Regions from separate parts of the Massilia sp. DD77 genome, predicted to be linked through region 2. Evidence: predicted binding sites of a transcription regulator. Region 2 holds the regulator's gene; the other holds the start of a gene.
The links. Region 2 encodes FNR, which switches genes on or off when oxygen is low (the NO sensors DNR and NnrR bind a similar motif). Its sites were predicted from a motif close to TTGATNNNNATCAA; they were not measured.
Positions count from the first base shown of each region.

Region 1 (10,423 bases), on a different contig from region 2:
GTTGCTTGACCCTGGCGGTCGAGGACGACGGCACCGGCTTCGACGCCGACGGCGTGGCCGTGCACCCGCAGCGCGGCATCGGCCTGCGCAACATGATGGAAAGGATGGAAGCGATCGGCGGAAGGCTCGCGATCGATTCCTCGCCGCTGGGCACCCGCGTGGTGGCCAGCATCGACCTGGAGGAACGGGCATGAGCCAAGACGACGTCAAGATCCTGCTGGTGGACGACCACCCCCTGGTGCGCGACGGCCTGCGCGCGCGCCTCGAAGCGGCCCCGCACCTGCGCGTGGTGGGCGAGGCCGGATCGAGCCAGGAAGCGCTGGAGCAGGCCGGCCGCTGCCAGCCCGACCTGGTGCTGATGGACGTGAACATGCGCGGCGGCAGCGGCATCGAGGCCACCGCCCAGCTGACGGCGCGCTATCCCGGCATCGCGGTGCTGATCCTGTCGATGCACGACAAGCCCGAATACGTGAGCCAGGCCATGCAGGCCGGCGCGCGCGGCTATGTGCTCAAGGACGCGCCGGGCAAGGACATCGTGCTTGCCATCGAGACCGTGATGGGCGGCGGCATCTACTACAGCGCCGCGCTGGCGCGCCAGCTGGCCAGCCCGCACGCGGCCGACAACCAGCTGACCTCGCGCGAGCAGGAAGTGCTGCGCCACATCGCCGCCGGGCAGTCGAACAAGCAGATCGCCCGCGACCTCGACCTGTCGGTGCGGACCGTGGAAACCCACCGCCTGAACATCAAGCGCAAGCTGGGCATCGAAGGGCAGGCCGAATTGATCCGTTTTGCGGTACAACGCGCCGGATTCGAAGAAAACCCATAAAAAATTTGTCATAAATCTGTAATTAACCCGCCGCGCATGCAGATATGTATCTGTATGGAAACAAGGGGTGTTGCTTTCTGATAATCCGTGCACTAAGATCATCTGAATATCTCCTTTGAAACATTACATGGCTGCGCAGGAACCCGTGATCATCCCGCCCGTTGCATTCGACCCGGTCGCCAATGCGCAGAACGAGTGGGTGGCGCTATGCCTGCGCCTGCAGCCCGGCGAGGACCTGCCGGCGCGCCTGCAAGCCGTGTTCGGCACGCCCGACCTGCTGGCAGCGATCGCGCCGCTCGACGGCCTGCTCATGCTCGATTCTCCCGCCGCCCTGACGCCGCCCGTGCTGGCCCTGCTGCCGGCCAACCGCATCGGCTTCGTGGTCTCGGCCGCGGCATTGGAGGAGGAGGGCGCGCCGCGCCGCCTGGCCGAGCTGCATGAATTCGGCTACCGCGTCTGGCTCGACGGCCAGGCCCCGGAAGGCGTCAAGGCCCCGGCCGCACTGCGTTCGGTGGCGCGCGACTGCAGCCAGGACGTTCCGCCGCCCGGCCGCCTGGCCGCGCTGTTCGGCCCCCACCTGGCGCGTGGCGTGAACAGCGCGCTGCGTTTTTCCGAATGCGAGAACGCCGGCTTCGACTGGTTCAGCGGCGACTATCCGCTCGACCCGGCCAGCTTCCCGTCGGCCAGCGACGACGGCAGCTCGCGCCGCCGCCTGCTGACCTTATTGGGCCTGCTGGCGCGCGACGCCGATTCGCGCGAGCTGGAACTGCAGCTCAAGCAGGATCCGACCCTGTCCTACCACCTGCTCAAGCTGGTCAACTCGGCCGCCTTCGCGGTGAGCACCCAGATCACCAGCTTCAACCAGGCGATCAACCTGCTGGGCCGGCGCCAGCTGCAGCGCTGGCTGCAGCTGCTGCTGTACGCGCGCCAGCAGCCGGACGGCCCGCCGAACCTGCTGCTGCCGCTGGCGGCACGGCGCGGCGCCCAGCTCGAAGCCCTCTGCAAGGAGGCCGGCGGCGACCGCGACGAGCAGGACCTGGCCTTCATGACCGGCGTGTTCTCGCTGCTCGACCGCCTGCTGCGCATGCCGATGCGCGACATCGCCGCCGACCTCTGCCTGCCCGAGCACGTGGCGGGCGCGCTGCTGGAGCGCGCAGGCAGGCTGGGCGCCTGGCTGCGCCTGACCGAGACCGCGCCCACCGGGCAGGACCTGGAAGAGGCCGAGGTCGACCCCGGAATCTGGTGGAGCAGCCAGCTGAACGCCTATCACTGGGCGATCCAGGTGGGCCGCAATGTCTGAACTGCAGGAAGTGATCGCGGTGGACTTCGTCGGCGGCACGAGCGCCGTGTGCGAAGCCGTCATGCGCCTGCGCGGCGAGGCCCTGGCCCACGAACTGGGCCGGGTCGCGCGCGAACTGATGAGCAGCCCGACGGGACGCTTCGTGCAGGGCGCGGGCAGCTTCGAGACCGGCATCATCGGCGGCGCGCTGCGCCATCCGGTCTTCGCCGGCACCGAGCAGTTCGGCTACTACGAAGTGGCGGGCCGCGGCTACTTCGACAGCGACTACCGCCAGCTGGCCGCGCTGGCGCAGCTGACCGCCAACCTGATGCAGATGCAGGCGCTGGCCCAGCGCTCCACCCACGCCTATGCGCAGATGGAAGCGCAGCTGGCGCACCAGTCGCAGATCCTGGACCAGATCCACGAGTCGGTGCTGACCATGGACCAGATGGGCTACATCACCAGCTGGAACCGCGGCGCCGAGGAGCTGTTCGGCTATTCCGCGCTGGAAGCCATCGGCCGCAACATCCTGTTCCTGTACGCCGACGAGGAAGAAGGCTTCCACGACGTGTTCGCGGAGCAGGGCGGGCGCATGATGGAAGTCCGGCGCCGCAAGAAGTCCGGCGAAGTATTCTGGGCCAGCCTGTCGCTGTCGCCGCTGCGCGACCTGGCGGAACGCCCGATCGGCCTGATCGCCTACCTGACCGACATCACCGAGCGCAAGCAGGCCGAGGAACAGCTGCACCACCTGGCCTATTACGACGAGCTGACCGGCCTGCCGAACCGCACCCTGTTCGCGCGCCTGGTCGACCAGGCCCTGATGGTCGCCCAGCGCAACGAGGCCCACGGCTGCCTGCTGTTCATCGATTTGAACCGCTTCAAGCGCATCAACGACACCCTGGGCCGCCGCATTGGCGACGAACTGCTGCGCCAGGTGGCCCAGCGCTTCCGCGACACCCTGCGCGACGAAGACGTGGTGGCGCGCCTGTCCGGCGACGAATTCGCGGTCGGCCTGTTCGACATCCGCCAGCACTTCGAGGCGACCACGGTGGCGCAGAAGCTGCAGAACGTGCTGGACGCGCCGTTCTACATCGCCGGCCACGACCTGCGCGTGGGCGCCAGTATCGGCATCAGCGTCTATCCGCAGAACGGCAACGACGCCGAGACCCTGCTGGGCCTGGCCGACATCGCGATGGAGCGTGCCAAGAAGGACGACGCCAACCCGGACCGCAGCGTCGCCTTCTACAGCGACGACATGAACCAGGGCATGCAGGAACGCATGCGCATCGAGACCGGCCTGCGCCATGCGCTGGGCAACGGCGAACTGACCTTGTACTACCAGCCGAAGTTCGAGATCGGCAGCGACCGCATCGTCGGCGCCGAAGCGCTGGTGCGCTGGATCCATCCGCAGCGCGGCCTGGTGCCGCCGGGCGACTTCATTCCGCTGGCCGAGAGCACGGGCCTGATCGTGCAGGTCGGCGAGTGGGTGCTGGAGCAGGCCTGCGCACAGGCGGCCGTCTGGCAAAAGGCCGGGCTGCCGCCGTTCCGCCTGGCCGTGAACGTATCGGCGCGCGAATTCACCCAGTCGCTGCCGGCGCGCGTGGCGGACACGCTGCGGCGCTACCAGCTCGATCCCTCGTGGCTGGAGCTGGAGATCACCGAGAGCACGCTGATGCACGACATCGGGCGGGTGACGGGGATTATGGACCGCCTCACCGCGCTGGGCGTGGCCTTGTCGTTGGACGATTTCGGGACCGGGTATTCGAGCTTGTCCTACCTGAAGCGCTTCCCGATCCATACCTTGAAGATCGACCGCTCGTTCACGACCGGGATTCCGGCCGATGCCAGCGACTGCGCGATTGCGGGGACCATCATCAGCATGGCCCGCCAGCTGGGACTGCGCGTGATTGCGGAAGGGGTGGAGACCGTGGACCAGCTGGATTTCCTGCGCGCGTCGGGCTGCGATGAGGTGCAGGGCTACTTATACAGCAAGCCGCTGCCGGCGCATGATTTCGAGCGGAGCTTGCGGGACAACTGGTTGCTGATCGCCTGAGCAGCCTGGCCTGTCTGGCGCCGATAGCCACCACCCTCAAGACCGTCACCCCGGCGAAGGCCGGGGCCGAAGTTCGCCGCGTACTAAGCGGCGTTGATGGCCACCACCCTAAAGACCGTCGCCCGGGGAAGGCCGGCGCCCAAGTTCGTCGCATACCTAAGCGGCGTTGATGGCCACCACCCTCAAGACCGTCACCCCGGCGAAGGCCGGGGCCCAAGTTCGCCGCGTACCAGCGGGCGTAGCCAACGAGCCTGCCCAGCACCGATGATTTATGTATAATGCCGGTTCCTCACAGGAAGCGTGGCCGAGTGGTTGAAGGCAGCAGTCTTGAAAACTGCCGACGGGGGAACCCGTTCGTGAGTTCGAATCTCACCGCTTCCGCCAGTATTCGTCCTGGCCATTTCCTCATCCACGTACCGCTGCATTAAGCCGGGACCCGCACTTGGCTTAGGGCGTGGACGCGCCGCACCGATTACCCGTTATTCTTCTTGTGCAGTTGCCGGCGAAGGCGAGCATTGTCTGCCGTCGTAGCGACGAGCGCCACGGTAACGAGCGCGCACGGTGCGTCGGCCCCCAGATAGTGCCAAAAGGCCCATCCGAAAACAGCAAGCAGAGCGCCCGCCGCAAGCAGTGAAACGGAATCCCTCATTGATTTCCTCATGATTAGAGAAGCCCGGGGAATGTCTGCGTTTAAGGGACGCTTTACATTCGCGGTAGGGGAGGGAGCAATTGTCCGGCGTTCTACCGCTCGGATGGCCGGCAGCGATCAAGCTCGAAAGTGAGACTGGTCAACAGAGCATGTCTTACTGGTCGCTACGAGGTACACGAATCACGTGCGTTGTAGGCAGAGCGAGACCTTTTAGATCGAATCGCCCCACATCGCATGGATGAGCCACTACATCCCCACCCAGACTTTCTATGAAGTACTTTCTGGAGCCTGTCGGAAAAATTTACAGCGCATAAAGTTTTGAGTGGTTGACTCTTGTAAATATCTGTTTTCAAAAGACAATGTTTCCTGGTCCGGAAGTTGCTTATTGTAATTTAGTTCAAATTACAACTAGGGAAATCCCATGCTCCGTACCGCCCTGGCGCTCGCCGCCCTCGCCACCGTCACCGTCAGTAACGCCAACGCCGCCTTCATCAGCTTCACCGACCCGGCTGCCGCCTATTCCTTCGTCGTGCCAGTCCACGTCAGCGCCATCAACGTCCTGGTCATGGGCGGCGGCGGCGGCGGTGCGAATGGCCACCAGGGCGGCGGCGGCGCGGGCTATCTCACCGCCGGCACCGTCTCGGTCACCGGCGGCGACACCATTCTCGTGAAAGTCGGCGCCGGCGGCTCCGGTGCACTCGGCCGTCCGGATAACGACATCACCGGCCTGACGGCAGGCGGCATGTCCATGTTTGGCAACTACCTGAGCGCGAACGGCGGCGGTGTCGTCTCCGGCGTCAACGCATCCGGCCAGCACGGCAGCTCCGGCGGCGGTGGCGCGTGCAACGCCGGTTCCCAGGGCGGCGCAGGTGGTTCGGGCGGTAGCGATGGCACGGCTTGCCTCGGTTGGGGCGCCATGCCGATCGGTAATGGCCAGGGCAGCTACGCCGCCTTGCTGGCGCTGTTCACCCAGAACCAGATCACTGCCGGCGCTGGCGGTGCGGGCGGTAGCGGTTCGCATGCGGGCGGCGGCGGCGCCGGCGGAATCCTGATCAATGGCGCCGGCGCGGCGGCTGGCAACGGCAGCCAGAGCTTCAGCGGCAAGGGCGGCATCGGCTACGGCGCTGGTGGCGGAGCAGGGGGCTACAACTTCACTGTCGACTATTCCACCCGCTTCGCGGGCGGCAACGGCGCCAACGGTCTCGTCTACATCGAATACGTCGATGCACCGATCGCCAAGGTGCCGGAACCTGCTTCCCTCGCACTGCTGGGACTTGGCGTGCTCGGCGTCGCCGCGTCCCGCCGTCGCCGTAAGCAATAAGGTTAGACAAGTCCGACCGACAGCCTCCGCGCGTCGCTCCGGCGGAGGCCCGGGCGGCCCCGCCGGAGCCCAAGTTTGCATGAGCTGTCGAGACGCTCAGCTTGGACCCCGGCCTTCGCCGGGGTGACGGTGTTTCAGCTAACTGAACATCGCCAACCGAACATCATTACCGCATGCTGGAGGCAGCCTGGACTAAGAACCTATCCCAGTAGGCAAGAGTCGCTCCTGGCGCGCCTGGCAAGCGCAGCCGGCGTTGCTCGTCCTTGTGTGGCCAGCCACACTGCCTCCTCGCGCCTTGCCTGCACTTCCCATGCATCGCCATGAGCTTCCTCCCGCCTACCGGGATAGGTTCTAAGCACCGACTTTTGTCTGGGCATCGATTTCCAGCCTTCGGCCACGCAAGCGGCTGGCCGATTTCTCGAACACGAGATTGCGGACGGCGGCTGGCATCCGCTCCTTATCCAGGTCCTTGTCCACTTGGCCCGGTACAGGCGGCTTGGGCTTCGCCTCGGCCCGCGCAGACTTCGCGGGTGCTTTGCCGGCCGACGCTGCCAGAATCCGCAAGAAGGTCGCGCTCACCGTCGCGATGTCGTCGTCGAAATCCCCGTGGTGGGTAGCCCTCGCCGCCGCTTGCGTCCCGACTGCCACATCATTGGGTGAGGGAACCAGATCCATCTTGCCGCCGCGTATCCACTGCGCCAGATCCGGATCGTGCCTCAGCGTTCTGTCCATGCCGAGTATCGGAACCCCTTCGTTGAACACGACCGGGATACGGGGCCGCGCTTCGAACGCATGCGCGACCAGGTAGAGCAGGGACTTGTTATAGATCCTGGCGCAATTGTCGTCCTGTTCCGCCTTGTCGGTCAGGTAGAACATGGCGCTGCGCGCAATCGCGCCGGCGTCGATGAGCGGCCGGTAGCAGGCGTTGAACAGGTCCACCGTGCATGCCGGCGCCCACAGCGTCATGCTTGCGATGCCGAGGTTGGCGCCGCTGCGTCCAGCAATGGGGCCGCCCACGATCTTGCCCTTGGTGGCGAGCAGCTGGGCCAGCGGAGCGAGGAAGATCGACCCCGCGCTATGCCCCACCAGGTGGACTTCGAGCTGCGGATGCAGGCTCTTGAGCTTGGCGATGTACTTGACCACCACGTCCGCCGCGCCGCCCGTCGCACTGGCGCGCAGTGCGTTTTCCTTCATCTCGTCCCAGGCCGCCTTACCGGACAGCAGCCGGGCGACCGGTTCGAGACCATCGTCCAGCCGGTCCAGCATGAAGTCTTTCGCCTTGTCCAGCACGCCCTCCGGACGACGGCGACGGATCGCATCCTGCAGGATGTTGGTAATCGTCGTCCAATAGTCGCTGTGCCAGATGAAGGCCAGCGGATAGGCGCCGGCGTCGAGCAGCGAGCCGCGGTATTCCGCCACGCGCTGCACCGCGGCGTCTTCGCCCACCAGGCCGCCGTGGGCGTACAGCACCAGGCGCGTGATCTGCCCGGCCTTGACCTTGGGCTCGAGGTCGGCCTCGAAGATGGCCTTCACCTCGCGCTCGCTGGTCCCGTAGTCGCCCCCGGGCTGGAGCCTGCCGTCATTGCCGACGCTGATGACGTGCGGCCGCAGGTTGGCGTAGGCGTAGGCCACGGAGTGCCCGGAGGTGCTCGCGTGCGCCGTGGCGAAGGAGAGCGGCTTGTCGATGTTCACCGGGGCGCCCAGGCGCGCCACCCAGACGTCGGTGCCGTTCGCGAGCCAGTCGTCGTAGGACAAGTGGCACATGCCTTCCTTGCCCCAGTCGTCGCCCCACGAGTTCTGGATCCACAGCCCGTCCCGGTCGTAGGCGACGATCGCGAACGCGTGGCCGCCGATCATGCTGTCCGACTGGCGGATGATCCCGTCCTCGCCGACCTCTTGCCAGCCGGTGTGGACCGCGCAGGTCGCATACAGCACGCCCACTTCGGCGATGGCCGCGTGCATCGAGATCAGGTCCTTGTGATTCACCCGGAAGTAGGAGCCAAGAGGGCGCGCGCGCGCGGCGCACATGCGGGCGTCGGTGAAGCCGTAATCGTTGTCGGTCACCTTATAGGGCCAGTCCTCGTCCGCGCACACCCCGTGCTTGTGCCAGCCTTTCATCGCTCCGCGCGCGCTCGAACCTTCGTAGTCCTCGCCGGGCCATTCGTCGTAACGGCGCGCCAGTTCGTAGAACATGCGCGCGCTCACCGGCGTCGTGTCCGGCTTTTGCTTGCGCCGCATCAGGAGGCAATTGGCCACCGTCGCCAGGCCGAAACCGGTGCAAGCGCCTTCCTTTCCCTGGTCGAGCACCGGGACTCGATAATCCAGGTACTGTTCCAACGGGATCGTCGACGGCACCTCGATCAAGGTGGGCTCGTACATGCGGTCGCGAAAATCGAGGGTGTCGGCGCGCGCATTGCAGCGGTATTCTGCGCCCGCTTTGGGACGCATGATTTGCGCCTTGCCGGATAGCTCGATATCGGCTTCGGCCGAGCCATTCCCCTTTGGCCTGCCTTCGCTGCGCAGCGATTTCGCCGGCTTTTTGTCCGGCGCCTTGCTCTCTCGCGTTACTTTCTTTTTCGCCTTGAGGGCGCCGGGCGGGGGAATGGTGACGGAGGATGTGCGTGACCGCGCGCCGGCGGCAGGATGTGACGGCATGATTGTGCTCCCCAGTGTTTGTTATTGGCCTGAAGCTCAGGATCATCCAGCCCGGTGGGCGCGACATCATCGTCCGAGACTGCAACAATACAAAGGAGACTGGCTGCCGTTGATCTCGACAGCGCATACCGCTAACTGGAAAGCAGCACTGGGATAGGAATGGCCGTGAACGCCTTCTATCCGTCAAACAAGAAAGCAAGGATGAACTCCGATAGGCTGCGCACCAGTTGGGCCTCCTTTCGTCGCTTTCCATCGTCTGAATAAGAATATCCTAGTCTCTTTTCACGCAAAAATCAGCGATAAAAATACTTTTGGCTTAAGCGCCACACCTGGGCGCTTCCAAAAACTACAAAGTGATCGCCACCGACCTCATCGGAAAGAGCCGTCATAAATAATTTAGATTGTTTCTTGGAAATGCGGCAAACTCAAGCTGAATTTTCTGCTCATTGAAATGAGGCTTCATCCAGCGCGACCTTCATGATCATTTCCTCAGCCACCGATTTTCGCGAAGCGGCGCGGCGCAAGCTGCCGCCCTTCCTGTTTCATTATCTCGACGGCGGCGCCGGCGCCGAGCAGACCCTGCGCGCCAATGTCGATGATTTGCAGCTGGTGAAGCTGCGCCAGCGGGTCCTGCGCGGCTCCGCCCGGCTCGACCTGGCCTGCGACTGGTTCGGCGAGCGCTACAGCCTCCCGATTGCGCTGGCCCCGATCGGCCTGGCCGGCATGTACGCCCGCCGCGGCGAGGTGCAGGCGGCGAGGGCGGCCTGCCAGCGGCACATCCCCTTCATCCAGTCCACGGTGTCGGTCTGTTCCCTGTCCGAAGTGGCCGCCCAGGCCTCGCGCCCGCTGTGGTTCCAGCTCTATGTGCTGAAGGACCGCGCCTTCATGCGCGACGTGATGCGCCGCGCCTGGGACCTGGGTGCGCGCAACCTGGTGTTCACGGTCGACATGCCGGTCCCCGGCGCCCGCTACCGCGATGCCCACAGCGGCATGAGCGGCGCCAAGGGCCCGCTGCGCCGGGTACTGCAGTCGATGCTGTGTCCGCGCTGGGCCTGGGACGTCGGCCTGCATGGCCGTCCCCACGACCTCGGCAACATCTCCGCCTACCGCGGCCACGCCACCGGCCTGGCCGACTACATCGGCTGGCTGGGCGAGAACTTCGACCCCGACATCAGCTGGCAAGACCTGCAGTGGATCCGCGACGAGTGGCAGGGCAAACTGATCCTCAAGGGCATCCTGGAAGCCGACGATGCGCGCGCCGCCGTGGACTTCGGCGCAGACGGCATCGTGGTGTCCAATCATGGCGGCCGCCAGCTGGACGGTGCGATGTCGACGGCGCAGGCGCTGCCGGCCATTGCCGAGGCGGTGAAGGGAAAACTGGCGATCTTCGCCGACGGCGGGGTGCGCACCGGCGCCGACGTGTTCCGCATGCTGGCCCTGGGGGCGGATGGCGTGCTGATCGGGCGCGCCTTCGTCTATGCGCTGGCGGTGGGGGGGCAGGCCGGGGTCGAGCAGCTGCTGGCCATCATGGAAAAGGACTTGCGCACCACCATGGTCCTTACGGGCGTGAAGTCGGTCGCGGAGATCGGCCCCCACCTGCTGGCCCGGTGAGCCCAACCTCATGCATACGAGCAAGCTGG
Region 1 is NZ_JBAMDH010000039.1:15,761-26,183, forward strand. Features, by position in the region: gene V7778_RS20865 (cache domain-containing protein) at 1-194, shown strand, start outside; gene V7778_RS20870 (response regulator transcription factor) at 191-826, shown strand; gene V7778_RS20875 (HDOD domain-containing protein) at 954-2,126, shown strand; gene V7778_RS20880 (putative bifunctional diguanylate cyclase/phosphodiesterase) at 2,119-4,158, shown strand; tRNA gene V7778_RS20885 (tRNA-Ser) at 4,453-4,542, shown strand; gene V7778_RS20890 (glycine-rich domain-containing protein) at 5,229-6,128, shown strand; gene V7778_RS20895 (C1 family peptidase) at 6,480-8,783, opposite strand; gene lldD (FMN-dependent L-lactate dehydrogenase LldD) at 9,261-10,394, shown strand.
Region 1: the regulator FNR is predicted to act here: its motif matches at 5,134-5,147, upstream of V7778_RS20890 (glycine-rich domain-containing protein).

Region 2 (10,423 bases):
CCCAGCCGGAAAAAGACCTGGTGCTGGAAGCGCTGCCGGATGCCAAGGGACGCTTCGCCGCCGCCTTGCCGGTGCTGGAACAGACCCACTGGCAGGTGGTGGTCGAAGGCGCGGCGCGCGACTGGCGCCTGGCGCGCAGCTGGAGTCCGGCGCGGCAGGACACGCTGACAATCCAGGCCGATCCGCGCTGAACGGCCTCAAGGGGCCGCGGAGGCCTGGCGCGGGGCCCGGCACAGCGGCGACCGGGACGCCGCCCACTCGGCCGCCTGCCGTACCGCGGCGGCGCCGGCCGCGGCGGAGACCTGCGCGGGAATGCCGCCGCGGATCACCGGCGCGTCGCCGACCGCATAGCGCCGTTCGGACAGGATCAGGGTCGAGCCGTCCGCCATCGGATAGCTCATGTTCGCCGTCGTCATGCCGTGCGAGACCGTCCCGAATGTGCGGACCCGTTCGCCTTCTCCCATCAGGGCCACCAGCAGCATTTCTCCTGCGCTCGAGGTCTGTCCGCCGACCACGACGCCCAGCGGCGTGCCGGCGAAGCGCAGCAGCGGATTTTTCCCTTCACCGCCGTGGCGCTGCTCGATCTGCGCGAGTGTCTGCGGATGGACGTAGCGCTGGCGCACCCCGTTGCGATCCACCATCGACGCGGTGTTTGCGGCGCTGAGCAGGGGATGCATGGCCGCGAAGGGCGGCCACGCGTTGCCGCCGCGCTGCGCGCTCAGGTCGACCACCAGGGCGCAAGCGCTCGACAGCCCCGGCAGCGCGGAGGCATCCGCCATGAAGCGTTTCAGGAAGGCGGGCGCCTCGACCTCCATGTTTCCCACGCTCTGGGGCGGGGTCCAGTGCAGCACCTTGCCGCCGCCGGTGTCGAGCAGGGCGAACGAGGACACCGGCGCCGCCGCCGCCAGGGCGGTGACCCGTGCCGCCTGTTGCCCTTGCATGGCGACGGGAGAACGGATGAAGGAATGCCGGTCCGCGTCGAGTGTGCCCAGCAGCGTGTCGACATGCTGGAACAGCGCGCGGCGGTCGCTGTGCTCGCCGGCCGCGGAGAGGACGGCCAGCAGCGCGGTCTTGGCCTGCGCATACTCGGCGGGATCGCGCGGCGGCAGGGCGTTCGTCTCCACCAGCTCGATCGTGCGCCCCACGACTTCCTTCGCCAGCGATGTCGGTATCAGGTCCGCTGCAGGAGCTTGCGCCGCCTGGGCCGGCAGTCGTAGAACGGATGCGAGAACCAGTACCGCCAGCCGCTTCCTCGCGCGCTTGTGTGCCATGTTGTCTCCATCGATGAGCAGGTGCGGCCATGGTAGCAAGGAGCGGCTACGCAAAGCGGGTAAATGAGACCGTCGACCCGCGGGGCGTACGTACGCAGCTTGGCAACAGCCCGCGTTGTTGCTTTGCTCCCTTCCGTGTTAGATTCCTCGGCGGCAATTGCGGCGCATGCGCGCCGCATACAGATCAGATCAACGACAAGGAAGAGAGACCCCACGATGCCATCGTCCCGCCTGCGCGCCCAGCTCGCCGCCCTGTTCATCCCCGTCATCCTCGCCGGCGCGACCGTGCCGGCGGTCGCCCTGGCGGCGCCGTCGTCCGCGTCCGCCAGCGCCGTCAAGCCGCACAAGGCCTTCGACCAGTGGGCCGACAAGTTCGCCGAGGATTGGGTGCGCCTGAGCCCGCAGCTGGCGACCATGACCCAGTACTTCAGCGGCGCCGAGCAGGCGAAGCTGGACCGCGAGCTGACGCCGCTCACCACCGCCCACCGCCAGAAGGCGGTCGCGCTGGCCAAGGCGGGCCTGGCGCGCCTGGACCAGTTCAAGACCGCGCCGCTGGACGAGAACCAGAAGGTTTCGGCCGCCGTGATGCGCTGGTCGCTGCAGAACACCGTCGCCAACGAGCCTTTCGAGGACCACTCCTTCATCTTCTCGCAGTTCAGCGGCGTGCAGGTGAGCCTGGTGAACTTCCTGACCACCACCCATCCGCTGCGCAACAAGATGGACGTCGACAGCTACCTGGCGCGCCTGGAGCAGGCCGGGACCCGCATGGACGAGGCGCTGGCGCGCGGCCGCGCGGCCGCCGCCAAGGGGCTGATCCCGCCGCGCTTCATCCTGGAGCGCGCCCAGTTCCAGGTCGACCACTTCCTCAAGCCCGCCGCCGCCCAGAACGTGCTGGTCACCACCTTCGAACAGCGCAGCGCCGAGCTGAAGGACCTGAGCCCTGAGGCGCGCGCCGCCGCGATCGCCCGCGCCACCCGCATCGTCGAAGAGAAGATCCGCCCGGCCTATGGGCGCGTGAAGGACTTCATGGCCGAGATCCACCCGCGCACCGGCGACGTGGCCGGCATCTCGCGCCTGCCCAACGGCGCCGCGGCCTATGCCCGCGCGGTCGAGAACTTCACCAGCACCAAGCTGACCCCCGAGCAGATCCACGAGATCGGCCTGCGCGAAGTGGCGCGCATCGAGGGCGAAATGGACAAGCACCTGCGTTCGCTCGGTCTCGCCGAAGGGAATATCGAGACCCGCATGAAGCAGCTCGACCAGCGCTTCCAGCCGAAAGGCGAGGGCGATCCGCGCCCGGCGATCCTGGCCAGCTATGCCGAGATGGTGCGCGATGCCGAGAAGCGCAGCGCCTCGCTGTTCAAGCTGAAGCCGCGCGCGCCGGTCGAAGTGCGCCGCGAGCCGCCGCTGACCGAGCCCTCGGCCGCGGCCCACTACAGTCTGCCGGCGCCGGACGGCAGCCGCCCGGGCATCTTCTGGGTGCCGCTGCGCGGTCCGAGCTTCGACATGATCCGCATGCGCAGCCTGGCCTACCACGAGGCGGTGCCGGGCCACCACTTCCAGCTGGCGATCCAGCAGGAACTGACCGGGATCCCGAAATTCCGCAGCCAGCGCATCTTCAGCGGCGGCAGCGCCCACGCCGAAGGCTGGGCTCTGTACACCGAACGCCTGGCGGTGGAGCAGAACTGGTACGAAGGCGACGTGCCCGGCCTGCTCGGCGCGCTCGGCTCGGAACTGTTCCGCGCTCGCCGCCTGGTGGTCGACACCGGCCTGCACGCGAAGGGATGGACCCGCCAGCAGGGCATCGACTACGGCATCGGCGCGCAAGAGGTGGAACGCTACGTCGCCTGGCCGGGCCAGGCCAATGCCTACATGATCGGCATGCTGCGCATCATCGAGCTGCGCGAAAAGGCGCGCAAGGAGCTGGGCGACAAGTTCTCGCTGCCGGCCTTCCACGACCTGGTGCTGGGCGCGGGCTCGGTGCCGCTGGACGTGCTGGGCGAGCTGGTGGACGGCTGGATCGCCAAGCAGAAGAGGGCGTAAACGAGGAATGGCGGACCGGATGGTCCGCCATTCTCGAGACTGCGTTCAGGCGGTGTTACTTGCCGTCTTGCATCTTCTCGCCAGCACGCTCCACGGCGCGGCCGGTGGCGTTCTGGGCGCGGTCCGCAGCGGCATCGACTTCGGCCGCGGCTTCCTTGGTTTCCTGCTTCACTTCGGCGCCTGCGGCTTCGATGCGCTCGCCGGCACGCTCGGTGGCGGCTTCCACGCGGTCGCCGGCGCGCTCGGCGGCGGCGGCGGTCTCAGCGGTGGCTTCCTTGGTTTCGTTGGCCACGGTCTGGCCGGCGTTGTCGATCGCCGCGCCAGCTTCCTGCGCCGGACCCTTGCCGTCGCCGTCCACGTCCTTTTTGCAACCGGTTGCCAGAACGGTCACTGCCATCATGATGCCTGCCAAGGTCATTTTGTTCATGGTGCTCTCCTTAAAGAATGGGCAATTCATTAATATGTGGTGTTTTGACAATATATTACGCCGTGGTACGGCCGCGTTCCGTGCGCTGGCGCACGCCTGTAGCAATCGGCTGCCGATGTTGCTATGCTGTCCACGGATTTATCGCTGAGTAAGGTGGTTACCGCGCCGCCTGCATTGTCCACACCGGCACACCCGTGCCCTAGTCTGCTAGGAAAAACATGTCTCTGAACGAGTTAGTCACCGCCATCAATGGCGTCATCTGGAGTCCGGCGCTGATCGCGTTGTGCCTGGGCACCGGTCTGTATTTCTCCATCCGCTCGCGTTTCCTGCAGGTGCGCCATGCGGGCGAAATGGTTCGATTGATGTTTGAAGGCAAGAGTTCGGAGCAAGGGGTGTCCTCCTTCCAGGCCTTGTCCATGACCCTGGCCGGGCGCGTCGGCACCGGCAATATCGCGGGCGTGGCTACCGCGATCACTTTCGGCGGCCCCGGCGCCGTGTTCTGGATGTGGGCGGTCGCCTTCCTCGGCGCCAGCTCGGCCTTCGTGGAATCGACCCTGGGCCAGGTATACAAGGAACAACTGGGTAAGGAATACCGCGGCGGGCCCGCCTTCTATATCGAGAAGGGCCTGGGCATGAAATGGTATGCGCTGACCTTCGCCTTCGCCACCATCATCGCCACCGGCCTGCTGCTGCCTGGCGTGCAGGCCAACTCGATCGCCGAGAGCCTGAAGACCGCTACCGGCATCGACCCCGCCATCACCGGCGTCGGCCTGTGCGTGGTGCTGGCCTTCATCATCTTCGGCGGCGTCAAGCGCATTGCCCACTTCGCCGAAGTCGTGGTGCCCTTCATGGCCCTGGGCTACATCCTGGTGGCGGTGGCCATCGTGGCGATGAACATCGGCGCGCTGCCTGGTGTTCTGAAGCTGATCTTCGTGAATGCCTTCGGCGCGGACGCCGCCTTCGGCGCGATCCTGGGCCTGGCGATCCAGTGGGGCGTCAAGCGCGGGGTGTACTCGAACGAGGCGGGGCAGGGCACCGGCCCGCACGCCTCGTCGGCCGCCGAAGTGAGCCACCCGGCCAAGCAGGGCCTGGTGCAGGGCTTCTCGGTCTACATCGACACCCTGTTCGTGTGCTCGGCGACCGCCTTCATGCTCCTGATTACCGGCCAGTACAATGTCGAGGCGCCGGACGGCACCCCGATGTTCACCGGCGTGCAGGGGGTCGCCTCCGGCCCCGGCTACGTCCAGACCGCGCTGGAGAACGTGATGCCGGGCTTCGGCGCCCTGTTCGTCGCCATCGCGCTGCTGTTCTTCGCGTTCACCACGATCGTCGCTTATTACTACATCGCCGAGACTAACATCGCCTACATCAACCGGACCGTCAACCGTCCGTGGATGACGCTGCTGCTCAAGCTGTTCATCATCGGCGCGACCTACTACGGTTCCGTGAAGACGGCGGAAGCTGCCTGGGGCCTGGGCGACATGGGCGTGGGCCTGATGGCCTGGCTGAACATCATCGCCATCCTGATGCTGCAGAAGACGGCCTTCAAGTGCCTGCGCGACTACGAAGCCCAGAAGAAGGCCGGCAAGGATCCGCAGTTCGATCCGAAGGCGCTGGGCATCGAAGGCGCCCACTACTGGGAGCAGCGCGTGCAGGCCGGCAAGACGCAAGCCCCCGGCAAGGCCGTCGCCTAATCTTCCTTCGGCTTCGTCGTGCTGCGCAGGATCGCCAGCACGACGAGGGCGAACAGGGTGCTGAGCACCGCCGTCGCCTCGCGCCCCATGCCGGCCGCGATGCCGATCGCGGCGGTCAGCCAGACGCTGGCCGCGGTGGTCAGGCCCTTGATGTCGTCCTTGTCGGTCTGCTTGAGGATGGCGCCCGCGCCCAGGAAGCCGATGCCGGCCACGATGCCCTGCAGGACCCGCGACAGGTCCTGGATGCCCATCCCCGCCTGCAGCGGGATCAGCACGAAGAGGGCGGCGCCGAGCGAGACCAGCATGTGGGTACGCAGGCCGGCGGAGGCGCCCACCGATTCACGCTCGTAGCCGAGCAGCCCGCCCAGCACCAGCGCCACCAGCAGGCGCACCACGATGCGGGTGATGTCCTCCACGTTCCCCAAGTCCGAGAATTCCTGCTGCACCGTCATCCAGCTTCGTGTCCACCACACCGTGTTCGCTCCTGTTGAGATTACTCTGGCATGATGCCAGTTTGGTGGCTCAGGCGGCGCATGGATAGCTGATCCACTGTTTCGGCCCGCGCCCTTAATCCGTCATCCCCGCGAAGGCGGGGACCCAAGTTTGCGTGAGTAGCCTCATGGTTCCATTCAAGCTCGATTCAACGAGCTTGGATCCCCGCCTTCGCAGGGACGACGGGTTGAGCGAGCGGGTATAACGAGGTGCCCGTGGACGGCTGGCTTAATCGTCTCTACGCGCATGCGCCCGCGCACACGCCACCACCCCGCCCACCAGCAGTACCATGGCCGCCCATTCCAGCCCCGTCGGCCACCTTTCCTCCCACAGGAAGCCGTATAGCGACGCGAACAGCGTCTCGAACACGATCATCTGCCCCATCAGGGTCAAGGGCAGGGCGCGGCTCGCCACGTTCCACAAGGCGTTGCCCAGGATCGAGCACAGGATCGCCACGCTGGTCACCACGCCCGCGAAATGCAGCCATTGCGCGCTGCTGTGGCCCGTGTCGGTCCCGGCAAACGCGGGAACCGCCAGCAACAGGGCCTCCAGTCCGGTCACGACCCCCATCGCCAGGTTCCAGTCGTGGCCCGAGACGCCCTGCAAGCGGCCAAGCCAGCGGCTGTTGTTCACCGCGTAGATGGTCCAGGACACCAGCGCGCCCACCGCGCAGCCCAGGCCGGGCAGCGAATCGATGCCGGCGCTGGACAGCGACTGCCAGCTGATGCAGGCCAGCCCGGCCGCGCTTAGGGCCAGCGAAGGCAGCAGGCGGCGCAGCGGCGGCGCGTGGCGGTCGCGGCTGCCCACCAGGGTGACGGCGATCGGCAGCAGGCCGATCACCAGCGAGGGCATGGCCACGCCGCCTTGCTGCACGGCGGTCGCCAGGAACACGTAATAAACGATGTTCCCGCTGAAGGAGAGCCAGAGCAGGGCGCGCCATTCCTTCCAGGTGAGCGTGCGCAGCAGGCGCCGCCAGGAAGGCGCAATCAGGACCGCCGCCACCAGGCCGTAGGCCAGGTAGCGCCCGGCCGACAACTGCAAAGGCAGGAAGCCGGCGGTGAGTTCGGGAGCGAGAAAGACCAGGCCCCAGAGGGCGCCGGCGAGGATGCCCGAACCGATGCCGAGCGAGGTGTGCGAAGTGCTTGGCTTGACCATGAATGTCTCCTGAGAGCGGAGATTCTGGCCGCGCGGCCGGGACCGCGTCTTGGCGCCGCCTACTGCGTCTTGTGCGTATCCTCGCGTGCGGCCTTGCGGTAGGCGGCGGGCGTGGTGTCCATGGCCTTGCGCATGGCGCGGGTCAGCACGCTCTGGTCGGAGAAGCCGGTCTCCAGGGCGAGGTCGGCGATGGGCCGCCCGGTCGAGGCCAACAGGGTGCAGACCGCTTCCAGCCGGCGGCGCAGCAGCCATTCGTGGGGGCTCAGCCCAGTCTCCAGGCGGAACAGGGTGTGCAGGCGGCTGGCGCTGAGGGAGGCGGCGTGCGCCATGCTGTCCAGGGTCCAGGGCAGGCCGGGTTGAAGCTCGATGCGCGCCATCAGCGCGGCAAGCCTGGAGGCGGGCTGGAAGGCGGCCTGGGCCTGGGCCAGGGAATCGAGCAGCAGCGGGGTCCAGCCCTGCACCAGCTGGGGCGCCGCCTTGGCGCCGGCCGCCGCCAGGCTCATGAACTCGACCAGCTTGCGCGCGGCCGCGCCGATCGGGGTGAAGGGGCGCTCCAGCAGGCGCTCCCAGGGACCTTGCCGCAGCAGCCCGGGATCGAGGTCGAGGATGAAGGACTGGTTGCCGGCCGCGCCAGCCTGCGAATGCCAGGCGCCGGGTGCGACCACGGCGGCGTGCAGCAGATCGAGCTTGCGGCCGCGGCCTTCGATGTCGAGTTCGACCTCGCCGGCCACCGGCAGCACGATCTGGGCATAGTCGTGGCGGTCCGCCTCGCGCACCATGCCGTAGCTGCGCAGGTGCAGGTCGACCGGAAGCGGCGCCGCCATGGTTCAGGCCATGGGGCTGCAGATGTCGGTGCCGGCCGCGAGCGCCTTCAGCTTGGCCGGGTCGAGCAGGGTGACGTCGCGCTTGTCGACCTGCAGCCAGCCCTGCTTCTTGAAGCGCGACAGCAGCCGGCTGACGCTCTCGATGGTCAGGCCCAGGTAGTTGCCGATGTCCTCGCGCGACATGCGCAGCTGGAAGCTGGTGGGCGAATAGCCGCGCGCCGCATAGCGGGCCGACAGGTTGACCAGGAAGACGGCGAAGCGCTGCTCGGCGCGCATATTGCCTAGCAGTAGCATGACGTTCTGCTCGCGCGTGATTTCCTGGCTCATGATGCGGTGGAAGTGGCGCAGCAGGGCCGGCACTTCGCCGAACAGCTCTTCGAGGCGCGTGAAGGGAATTTCGCAGACCTCGCTGTCTTCCAGCGCCACGGCGTCGCAGTGGTGGTTGCCGCTGATCGCGTCCATGCCCAGCAGCTCGCCGGCCATCTGGAAGCCGGTGATCTGGGCTTCGCCGGCCGCGTTCACCTGGTAGGTCTTGAAGTGGCCGAAGCGCACCGCGTACAGGTTGCGGAACGGCTCTCCCATCTGGTAGAGCCGTTCATCTTTTTCCAGGCGCCGGCGGCGGCCGATGATCTGGTCGAGGCGGTTGATGTCGGCGTCTTCCAGGCCCATGGGCAGGCACAACTGGTGCATGCTGCAGGCGGAGCAGCTGGCTTTCAGGGCCTGGATGCTCACGGGCTGCTTGCTGGGGTCGGTGATGAACGACACGGGCTGGGTCATGGGGGTTCCGGTGGATCGCGCGATGCTCAGATTATAGACGGGCGGGCCGGGGATGCGACGCGACAAATCGTCCCAGGGACCCAGATTTGCCGGCAAACCGCGCCAGATTCAGTGACAGCCGTAGCAAAAAAGCCATTACCCAAGCGTGCGCCCCCACCGCGCATGCTAGATTCGCAACACGCCGACACCACGAAGGAACACGCCATGCTTGGTCTGTCCGCCCTGGATCTCGCACGGATCCAGTTCGCCTTCACGATGTCCTTCCATATTTTGTTTCCGGCTATCACAATTGGCATGGCCAGCTACCTGGCCGTGCTCGAACTGTGCTGGCTGCGCAGCGGGCGCCAGGTCTTCGTCGACCTGTATCACTTCTGGCTCAAGATCTTCGCCGTCACCTTCGGCATGGGCGTGGTCTCGGGCATCGTCATGGCCTACCAGATCGGCACCAACTGGAGCTACCTGTCGGAATTCGCGGGCAGCATCCTGGGACCGATCCTGTCCTATGAAGTGCTGACCGCCTTCTTCCTGGAGGCCGGTTTCCTGGGCGTGATGCTGTTCGGCTGGAACCGGGTCGGCCCGGCCCTGCATGTCGTCGCTACCTGCATGGTGGCGATCGGCACCCTGATCTCGTCCACCTGGATCCTGGCCGCCAACAGCTGGATGCAGACGCCGCAAGGCTATGCCATCGAGAACGGACGAATGGTGCCGGCCGACTGGCTGGCGATCGTTTTCAATCCCTCCTTTCCCTACCGCCTGGTGCACATGGTGATCGCCGCCTATCTCACCACGGCCCTGCTGGTGGGCGCCTCCGCCGCCTGGCACCTGCTGCGCGGGCGCGACAACCCGGCGGTGCGCAAGATGATGTCGATGGCGATGTGGATGCTGCTGCTGGTGGCGCCGGTCCAGGCCGTGGTCGGCGACTTCCACGGCCTGAACACGCTCAAGCACCAGCCGGCCAAGCTGGCGGCGATGGAAGGCCACTGGCAGAACCATCCGGGCGAGGCGGTGCCGCTGCTGCTGTTCGGGATTCCCGACATGGAAGAGGAGCGCACCCGGTACGCGCTCGGCATCCCTTACCTGGGCAGCATCATCCTGACCCACACCCTGGACGGCCAGGTCCCGGCCCTGAAGGATTTTCCGCGCGACCAGCGGCCGAACTCCCTGATCGTGTTCTGGAGCTTCCGCCTGATGGTGGGGCTGGGCCTCCTGATGATCGCGCTCGGGGCCTGGAGCCTGTTCCTGCGGCGCGGCGGGCGCCTGTTCGCCAACCGGCTGTTCCTGCGCTTCGCCCTGTGGATGGGGCCGGCGGGCCTGGTGGCGATCCTGGCCGGCTGGGTGACCACCGAGGTGGGGCGCCAGCCCTGGGTGGTGTATGGCGTGCTGCGCACGGCGGACGCCGTCTCGCCCCATGGCGCCGTGGCCCTGGGCCTGACCCTGGCGCTGTTCGTGGCGGCTTACCTGTTCGTGTTCGGGGCCGGCACCGGCTACGTGCTGCGCATGATCCGCAAGGGGCCGCAGCACTTCGAGCTGGCGCGGCCGCCCGAGGGCGGGCCGGGCGAGGAGCGCACCCCGATGCGGCCGATGTCGGCGGCCGACGTCCAGAACGACGACAATACCAACGACGGCGCGGACGCTGGTCCGGAGCGGAGCTGAAGCCATGGGCATCGATACTTCCATCATCTGGGCCGTCATCATCTTCTTCGCGGTCTTCATGTACGTGCTGCTGGACGGCTTCGACCT
Region 2 is NZ_JBAMDH010000009.1:86,151-96,573, forward strand. Features, by position in the region: gene V7778_RS07010 (FixH family protein) at 1-191, shown strand, start outside; gene V7778_RS07015 (S41 family peptidase) at 198-1,271, opposite strand; gene V7778_RS07020 (DUF885 domain-containing protein) at 1,488-3,314, shown strand; gene V7778_RS07025 (hypothetical protein) at 3,370-3,741, opposite strand; gene V7778_RS07030 (alanine/glycine:cation symporter family protein) at 3,960-5,435, shown strand; gene V7778_RS07035 (MgtC/SapB family protein) at 5,432-5,887, opposite strand; gene V7778_RS07040 (DMT family transporter) at 6,156-7,082, opposite strand; gene V7778_RS07045 (helix-turn-helix transcriptional regulator) at 7,142-7,906, opposite strand; gene fnr (fumarate/nitrate reduction transcriptional regulator Fnr) at 7,910-8,683, opposite strand; gene V7778_RS07055 (cytochrome ubiquinol oxidase subunit I) at 8,888-10,336, shown strand; gene cydB (cytochrome d ubiquinol oxidase subunit II) at 10,341-10,423, shown strand, end outside.